3 regions of the Virgibacillus sp. JSM 102003 genome follow, and region 2 is predicted to be linked to each of the others. Evidence: riboswitches for the same ligand, from Rfam matches in the RefSeq annotation. Region 2 holds a riboswitch; each other region holds the start of a gene.
The links. A riboswitch is a leader RNA that binds a small molecule or an ion and turns the genes downstream of it on or off. The one in region 2 is predicted to bind S-adenosylmethionine.

Region 1 (2,277 bases), on a different contig from region 2:
TTATTATTTACCCTTGATTGTTAGGGCGAACAATCACTTCATTTACATCTACATTTTCCGGCTGGTTCACGGCATAAAATACAGCCTCAGCAATGTCCTCACTATTTAATGGCGTCATTGACCCAGCACTTTTTTTGAAATTAGAAAGAACTTCTTCATCCGTGATCGTTTCTGTAAGCTCCGTCTGAACTGCACCTGGAGAAATCGATGTCGTTCGAATGTTGCTTTGCGCCACTTCTTTTGCCAGTCCCTCCATCATAATACGAACTGCGAACTTAGTACCTGAATACACAGCACTGCTTGGAAAGACTTCATGTCCGGCGACAGAAGATGTGGTTAAAATATGGCCAGCGTTTTTCTCCAGCATATGCGGAAGTACTGCTGCTACACCATAAAGCACACCCTTGATGTTGACATCTACCATTCTGTCCCACTCATCTACCTTCAGGTTTTTCATAAAGGATAATGGCATTAACCCTGCATTATTGAATAGAACATCTATTTGACCGTATTCTTTTATGGTAAAATCAGCAAGTTCCTGCATTTGTTCTCTAGATGTAACATCCGTTTTCTTTATAGCAATGCTGCCATTATCAGAGCTGATTTTATTTTTGATTTCTTCTAATCGCTCTTCTCTACGTGCTGCAAGGACAACATTGGCACCTTCATTAGCAAACTTTTCGGCTGTTGCTTCACCAATGCCGCTGCTTGCACCCGTAACAACAATTGTTTTTCCTGTCATATTACCCACATAAATCACTCCATTATTTAGTCTGATACAATATTTTCCCCTGCTACCCTATTTTTAAACTAACCAATGTATAGACACTATTCATTGCATTTATGCTGTAAGAATCCACAACTGCCAAAAATAACGAGTACCACGCTTACGTGATACTCGATACTCGATAATAGACTTTATTTCATCCACTTCGGTTTGCCAAACCCTTTAAACTGTTCATCAATAATTCGCCCATTCTGCATCACAGCAAATCGCTGACATAATTTTTTGACAACCTCCATCTCCTACTACCCTACCTTTTCAGGCTACCTTATCAATTCCGGCAACCTTTAATGCGAACGCATCATTTTCAAAGACCGTTTTAGAAGCAACTAAGTAAAATCCCTGAAAAATCATCCCAATCGATTGTCTTGCTGTTCGCAAAGCTTTTGGAGGTAAGGTTAACAAATTCACACCGTCAACTAGGACAGCGCCTGAAGTCGGCCGTTCCAAAATGTTCATGCATCGAAGAACATCATTCTGCAGGAAGTAGTACGGCACCACACCTTTAAAGGTAGGTTGCTGTGACATCATAGAGCCTGTCCCTCCGTCACTCTGGATAAAATATTTATTTTTTTCGTTCCAAATATTTGTCAACAGAAAATTTTAACAGAGCAACTTACTTCTCTATCATCCTGATATCATGGTACACTGGAATCGTATATCTTGAGCAGTAAAAAAAGTACTGCATAAGTGCAAAAAAGGCACTCAACATTAAAGCTCGGTAAATGCCAAGTTTTCTAAAAATGGGGGAAATGTATGGGTAAACGAATATTACTTTTCATAATAACAAACATTCTGGTTTTAACGACGATTGTAATTGCCTGGTCGCTAATTACAACTTATACAGGGATTAGCGGTTCGTTTGAAAATAGCAGTGGTTATTTAGGAATTAATTATACATCATTAATGGTATTCAGCTTGCTGGTAGGTTTCATAGGATCGTTCTTTTCATTGGCAATATCACGCTGGATTGCTAAGAAAATGATGAAAGTTAAAGTGCTGGATCCAAATGATCAATTATCAGCACCTGAACGAGCTGTAGTTGAAAAAGTTCATCGACTTTCTCGAGCAGCTGGATTAGTCCATATGCCTGAGGTTGGGATTTATCAGTCTGGTGAAGTAAATGCATTTGCAACAGGCCCTACTAAGAAACGGTCGCTTGTTGCTGTTTCAGCTGGTCTATTGAATAACTTGGACGATAAAGCAGTTGAAGGTGTCATTGCTCATGAGGTAGCCCACGTATCTAATGGCGACATGGTAACCATGACATTATTACAGGGAATTGTTAACACATTTGTCGTCTTTTTCTCAAGGATTGCAGCAATTATTGCGTCACGATTTGTGCGTGAAGAAATGCAATTTGTCGTCCGTTTCGCGGCGATTATTATTTTCCAAATCTTATTCTCTATTCTTGGAAGTATTGTCGTCAGTGCCTACTCACGTCACCGGGAATATCATGCCGATCGTGGAGGCGCAGATCTGGCTGGTCGTGA
Region 2 (2,277 bases):
TCCTACGTGCTCTGCTCTGAATGGTGGTGCTTTTGTTAATGATACTGACATGTAAATTCCTTCTTTCTGTTTTTAGTTTATATAGATGAAAATTTACGCTTTTAACCGGTAGTTCTGATTATGTTCTTGAAGCGTTTTGTCTGTCCCGAACAAGAAATGTTTTTCCATGTCTGGGGAATATTTTGAGTTTACTGTTTTAACGCCTAAAGCTTCAGCTACTGAACGCAGCATTGCTGGTGATGCTCCGCAACAAAGCCCGATATAATTTATCCCGACGTCGTTCGCCTCTTTTGCCCAGACTGCCAGTTCGTATCGGTTATGGTAAAGCGGATCAAGCGCAGTCGGGAAAGTTGTTTCTAAAGGCAGATGGCAGCTGCATCCTCCATCCGGTAAATTAAAAAATGTCGGATTTTCCTCTGTTGTACGGTATGGGATCGGGAGTCCAGCCACATAGCCATCAACATTGTTACGTATGTCAGCAAGGTAAGGCTGCATCGTTTCAGGACCCCGGAAACAATTCATGCCCACAACCAGTGCACCATTTTCAGAAAGTATCTTACAGGATTCTTCTACAGTGTAGCTATCCCTTAATATATTTTCTCCCATTAGTCCGAACGTGATGACTGCTGGTAGGTCCTGTTTCAGAATTTCTTCCAGTGCTATTACTGCCTCTTCGTGGTAATAGAACGTTTCGCCATTAATGAAATCAACGCCCTCTTCTTTGCACCATTTAACCATTTCGGCAAAAATATCTCTGACCTTCGTTTTGGACTCAGGATCTTCGGGATCGAAAATATTAGTATTTGAGATATTTCCAGCCACTAATGCTTCTTCGTCAGGATGTTCTTTAGCAACTTCTTTTGCTAAGCGGACAGCATTTCGGTTTAATGGCTCTAGTAAATCTTCTTTGCCAATAATGCGCATTTTTTCTCTGTGTGCATTATACGTGAAGGCTAATACAACGTCTGAACCTGCGTACATATAATCCCTGTATGCCTGTTTAAGTGCTTCTGGGTTATCAAGTGCAACTTCTGGAACAAAAGATCCTGCTTGCAAATACCCTCTACGCTCTAATTCAAATAAATACCCTTCTCCAACAATAACAGTTCCATCTTTTAAACGTTCTTCTAAACTGCGCTTCAATCGTTTTCCTCCTCTTTAATAAATTAAAAAAACCCACTTCTGAAAATAGAAGAGGGTTTGAAACCGTAAAGTATCACTCTCCTTATCTTCAAGCTTTAAGCATTTCAGCTTCTGGAATTAGCACAGTATTTAAAATCTGTTGCTGAGGTTTCAAAGGGCCAGTCCCTCCACCTCTCTGGATAAGAAAATTATTCAATTTTGTATTATTGAATACGATACAACTCTTGCAAATGAATGTCAAGAATATTTTTAGCATTTGAATTAATTTCATCATTCAATAATAAAACAGTAAATCCAAACTACTTGTAAATGTGCTATGCCTGTTGATTTCCACTGCAGGCGGATGCTTTCCGCGAGCATGGCTTGGGCCTCCGGGTCTTAAACTCATGCTCATTCCGCTTCACTTCAATCGCAAATAAACCGTTTGCTATTCCCGCAGGAGTCGCCCCCTCTGTTTCAATCAACGATAATAGTACTTTGAATTCACGAATGGTAAAATATTAGTTCGCAAAACTATTCGGATAAATGATGAATATACGTATTTATGAAATTGACTCATCTAAGAAACTTACATAGCTGCCGAATGCGTAGCGAATATCTATCATGAAATGAATTTATAATCGAATTAGAGGTATTCTTTCATATAGCAAATCTGAGGTTTTGCGGACACCAGAGTCCTTATTTGGCACAAATCCACGAAAATGGAAGTGTTAGCGGACACCAGGGACCTTATTTAGCACAAATGCCCTCAATTAACCATGATATATGTTAAATAAGGGCCTCTGTGTCCGGATAAGTTCGAAAAGGTCACTTTTTTAGAGGAATAGCGTCTCCTGTGTCCGCTAAAGAATAACATTCTTAGATTTCGTTAACCTTTTATAGAAGTTAAAGAATACACACTGTTCGTCCGCCACTTGATTACTTTGAGATTACATTCTGGTTCCCTTGGCACTCGTTTCTGCTATTATACATTAATATTCAACATAACAGGATTGGAAGTAGACTGGACTAGATGACAGCTTGGAATCATCGGAATTTATCCCGGATTTGGAAAAAATAAACATCATCAAAATTTAAATCCTTTTTCAGGGTTGTTTGATCGTGGTATATGTTAAAATTGCGTTAGAGAGTTGT
Region 3 (2,277 bases), on a different contig from region 2:
CCGTTAACATGAGCAATACCTATTATTTTTTTACTAAAGCTTGTAATTCTTCTACTTTATCTGTTTTTTCCCAAGGGAAAAGTATGTCTGTTCTGCCAAAATGCCCGTATGCTGCAGTGTTTCTAAATATTGGGCGCTGTAAATCAAGCATTCGAATAATACCAGCTGGGCGCAAATCAAATAATTTGCGTACCGCCGCAACCAAAGCCTCTTCACTTACAGCACCGGTTCCAAATGTATCAATTGCGATGGATACCGGTTCAGCAACACCGATTGCGTATGCTACTTGTACCTCGCACGTTTTAGCAAGGTCCGCTGCTACAATGTTTTTGGCTACATAACGAGCTGCATATGCGCCGGAACGATCTACCTTAGTGGAGTCCTTCCCACTGAAAGCACCTCCGCCATGGCGTGCATAGCCTCCATATGTGTCGACAATTATTTTACGGCCTGTCAAGCCTGCATCCCCTTGTGGACCACCAATAACAAAGCGACCTGTCGGGTTAATGAAATATTTTGTTGTTTCGTCCAGCAGATTCGCTGGTACAACGGGACGAATTACATGTTCAATCAAATCTTTCTCTATTTGTTCTGAAGCCATATCCTGATGATGCTGCGTTGAAATAACAATCGTATCTACTTTTACAGGATTATCATGTTCATCATACTCAACAGTCACCTGTGTCTTGCCATCGGGACGAAGGTAATCCAATATATTCTCTTTACGCGCATCTGCTAACCGTTTTGCCAATTTATGTGCCAGTGAAATTGCTAAAGGCATTAATTCCTCTGTTTCATTACAGGCAAAACCAAACATAAGCCCTTGGTCACCCGCTCCAATTGAAGCGATTTCCTCATCACTCATTTTACCTTGACGAGATTCTAAAGCATTGTCCACTCCACCAGCAATATCTGCAGATTGTTCATCGATTGCTGTGAGTACTGCACAGGTATCAGCATCAAAACCGAATTTTGCCCGTGTATACCCGATATCTTTAATTGTTTGACGTACAATAGCAGGAATATCTACATATGTAGAAGTAGTAATCTCTCCTGACACTAAGACTAATCCTGTTGTCACAGTTGTTTCACATGCAACACGTGCATTAGGATCACTTGATAAAATTTCATCTAAAATTGCATCTGATATCTGGTCACAAATTTTATCTGGATGTCCTTCCGTTACAGATTCAGATGTAAATAACCGACGATTCGAAGCCATATGGCTAAATCCTCCCCTAAGCTTATGGTACGGAACTCTATCTTTTCAGTATATGCTCAGCTTTAAAATATGTTTTAGTTAGAAAACCAGGCTAATACAGCAAGAATTTAAACTATCTTCACTGTAAACAAAAAACCTTTCCTGCATTCATGAGGAAAGGAATTGTGGCCTTTCGCTCTTATTGTTCAAGGATATATCCTTGCACCAGATTAGCACCTTTTCACTAATGTGACGGTTGCCGGGCTTCATAGGGTCTGTCCCTCCACCAACTCTGAATAAGAGAGTGTCCGTTCGACAATTATCGTATCGAAATAGCCTTGTGATGTCAACTATTTCTGGTTATATACACGATTGCCACTAAAAATTCATATAAATAATCATGTTATTAGTATGGACTATTTTAATTAATGTGTTATACTAATAATCAGATTTAGATAATCAGATAATTGAACGTTATCGCCTTTCCATACAAATCCATCAAAAAGGTAGGTATTACAAATGAAGACGGTGGAACAATCACTATTTATAAAAGATTTACTTTCGCACAATAATTTACAAAAAAACCTTGCTGTACCTAAGTTGGTTGAAAAGATTTTATCACGTAAAGAAGGTACTCTGACTGCAACTGGAGCTGTTTGTGCAACTACCGGTGAATATACTGGCCGTTCTCCCAAAGACAAATTCATTGTACGTGACGATAGTTGTGAAGAAATTATTGATTGGGGTCCAGTGAATCAAGCAATAGATGAAGAATCATTCGAAAGACTTTATGAAAAGGTTATCACCTATTTGAAGAACAAGGAAGAGCTTTTTCAATTCAAAGGATATGCTGGTGCTGATGAAAAATACCGCCTGCCGATTGAGGTTATAAACGAATATGCATGGCATAATTTATTCGCTCGCCAATTATTCATTACGCCGACAGATGAAGAATTAAAGACCCATCAATCCGAATTCACTGTTGTGTCTGCTCCTACATACAAGGCAGATCCAGAGGTGGATGGGACAAATTCTGAAACGTTTATCCTGATATCGTTTAAAAAACGAATCATTCT

Region 1: it holds a riboswitch for S-adenosylmethionine, as region 2 does, so the genes downstream of both, ACE1TG_RS10595 (methionine ABC transporter ATP-binding protein) here and ACE1TG_RS03250 (homocysteine S-methyltransferase family protein) in region 2, are expected to answer to the same signal.
Region 3: it holds a riboswitch for S-adenosylmethionine, as region 2 does, so the genes downstream of both, metK (methionine adenosyltransferase) here and ACE1TG_RS03250 (homocysteine S-methyltransferase family protein) in region 2, are expected to answer to the same signal.

What each region holds. Positions count from the first base shown of each region.
Region 1 covers NZ_JBHFQH010000008.1:66,170-68,446, reverse strand. The annotation lists gene ACE1TG_RS10600 (SDR family oxidoreductase) at 8-742, opposite strand; partial or broken gene ACE1TG_RS10595 (methionine ABC transporter ATP-binding protein) at 1,064-1,255, opposite strand; SAM riboswitch class I at 1,251-1,347, opposite strand; gene htpX (protease HtpX) at 1,541-2,277, shown strand, end outside.
Region 2 covers NZ_JBHFQH010000002.1:152,375-154,651, forward strand. The annotation lists gene ACE1TG_RS03245 (5-methyltetrahydropteroyltriglutamate--homocysteine S-methyltransferase) at 1-51, opposite strand, end outside; gene ACE1TG_RS03250 (homocysteine S-methyltransferase family protein) at 94-1,143, opposite strand; SAM riboswitch class I at 1,223-1,329, opposite strand.
Region 3 covers NZ_JBHFQH010000014.1:12,857-15,133, forward strand. The annotation lists gene metK (methionine adenosyltransferase) at 23-1,222, opposite strand; SAM riboswitch class I at 1,398-1,504, opposite strand; gene pckA (phosphoenolpyruvate carboxykinase (ATP)) at 1,721-2,277, shown strand, end outside.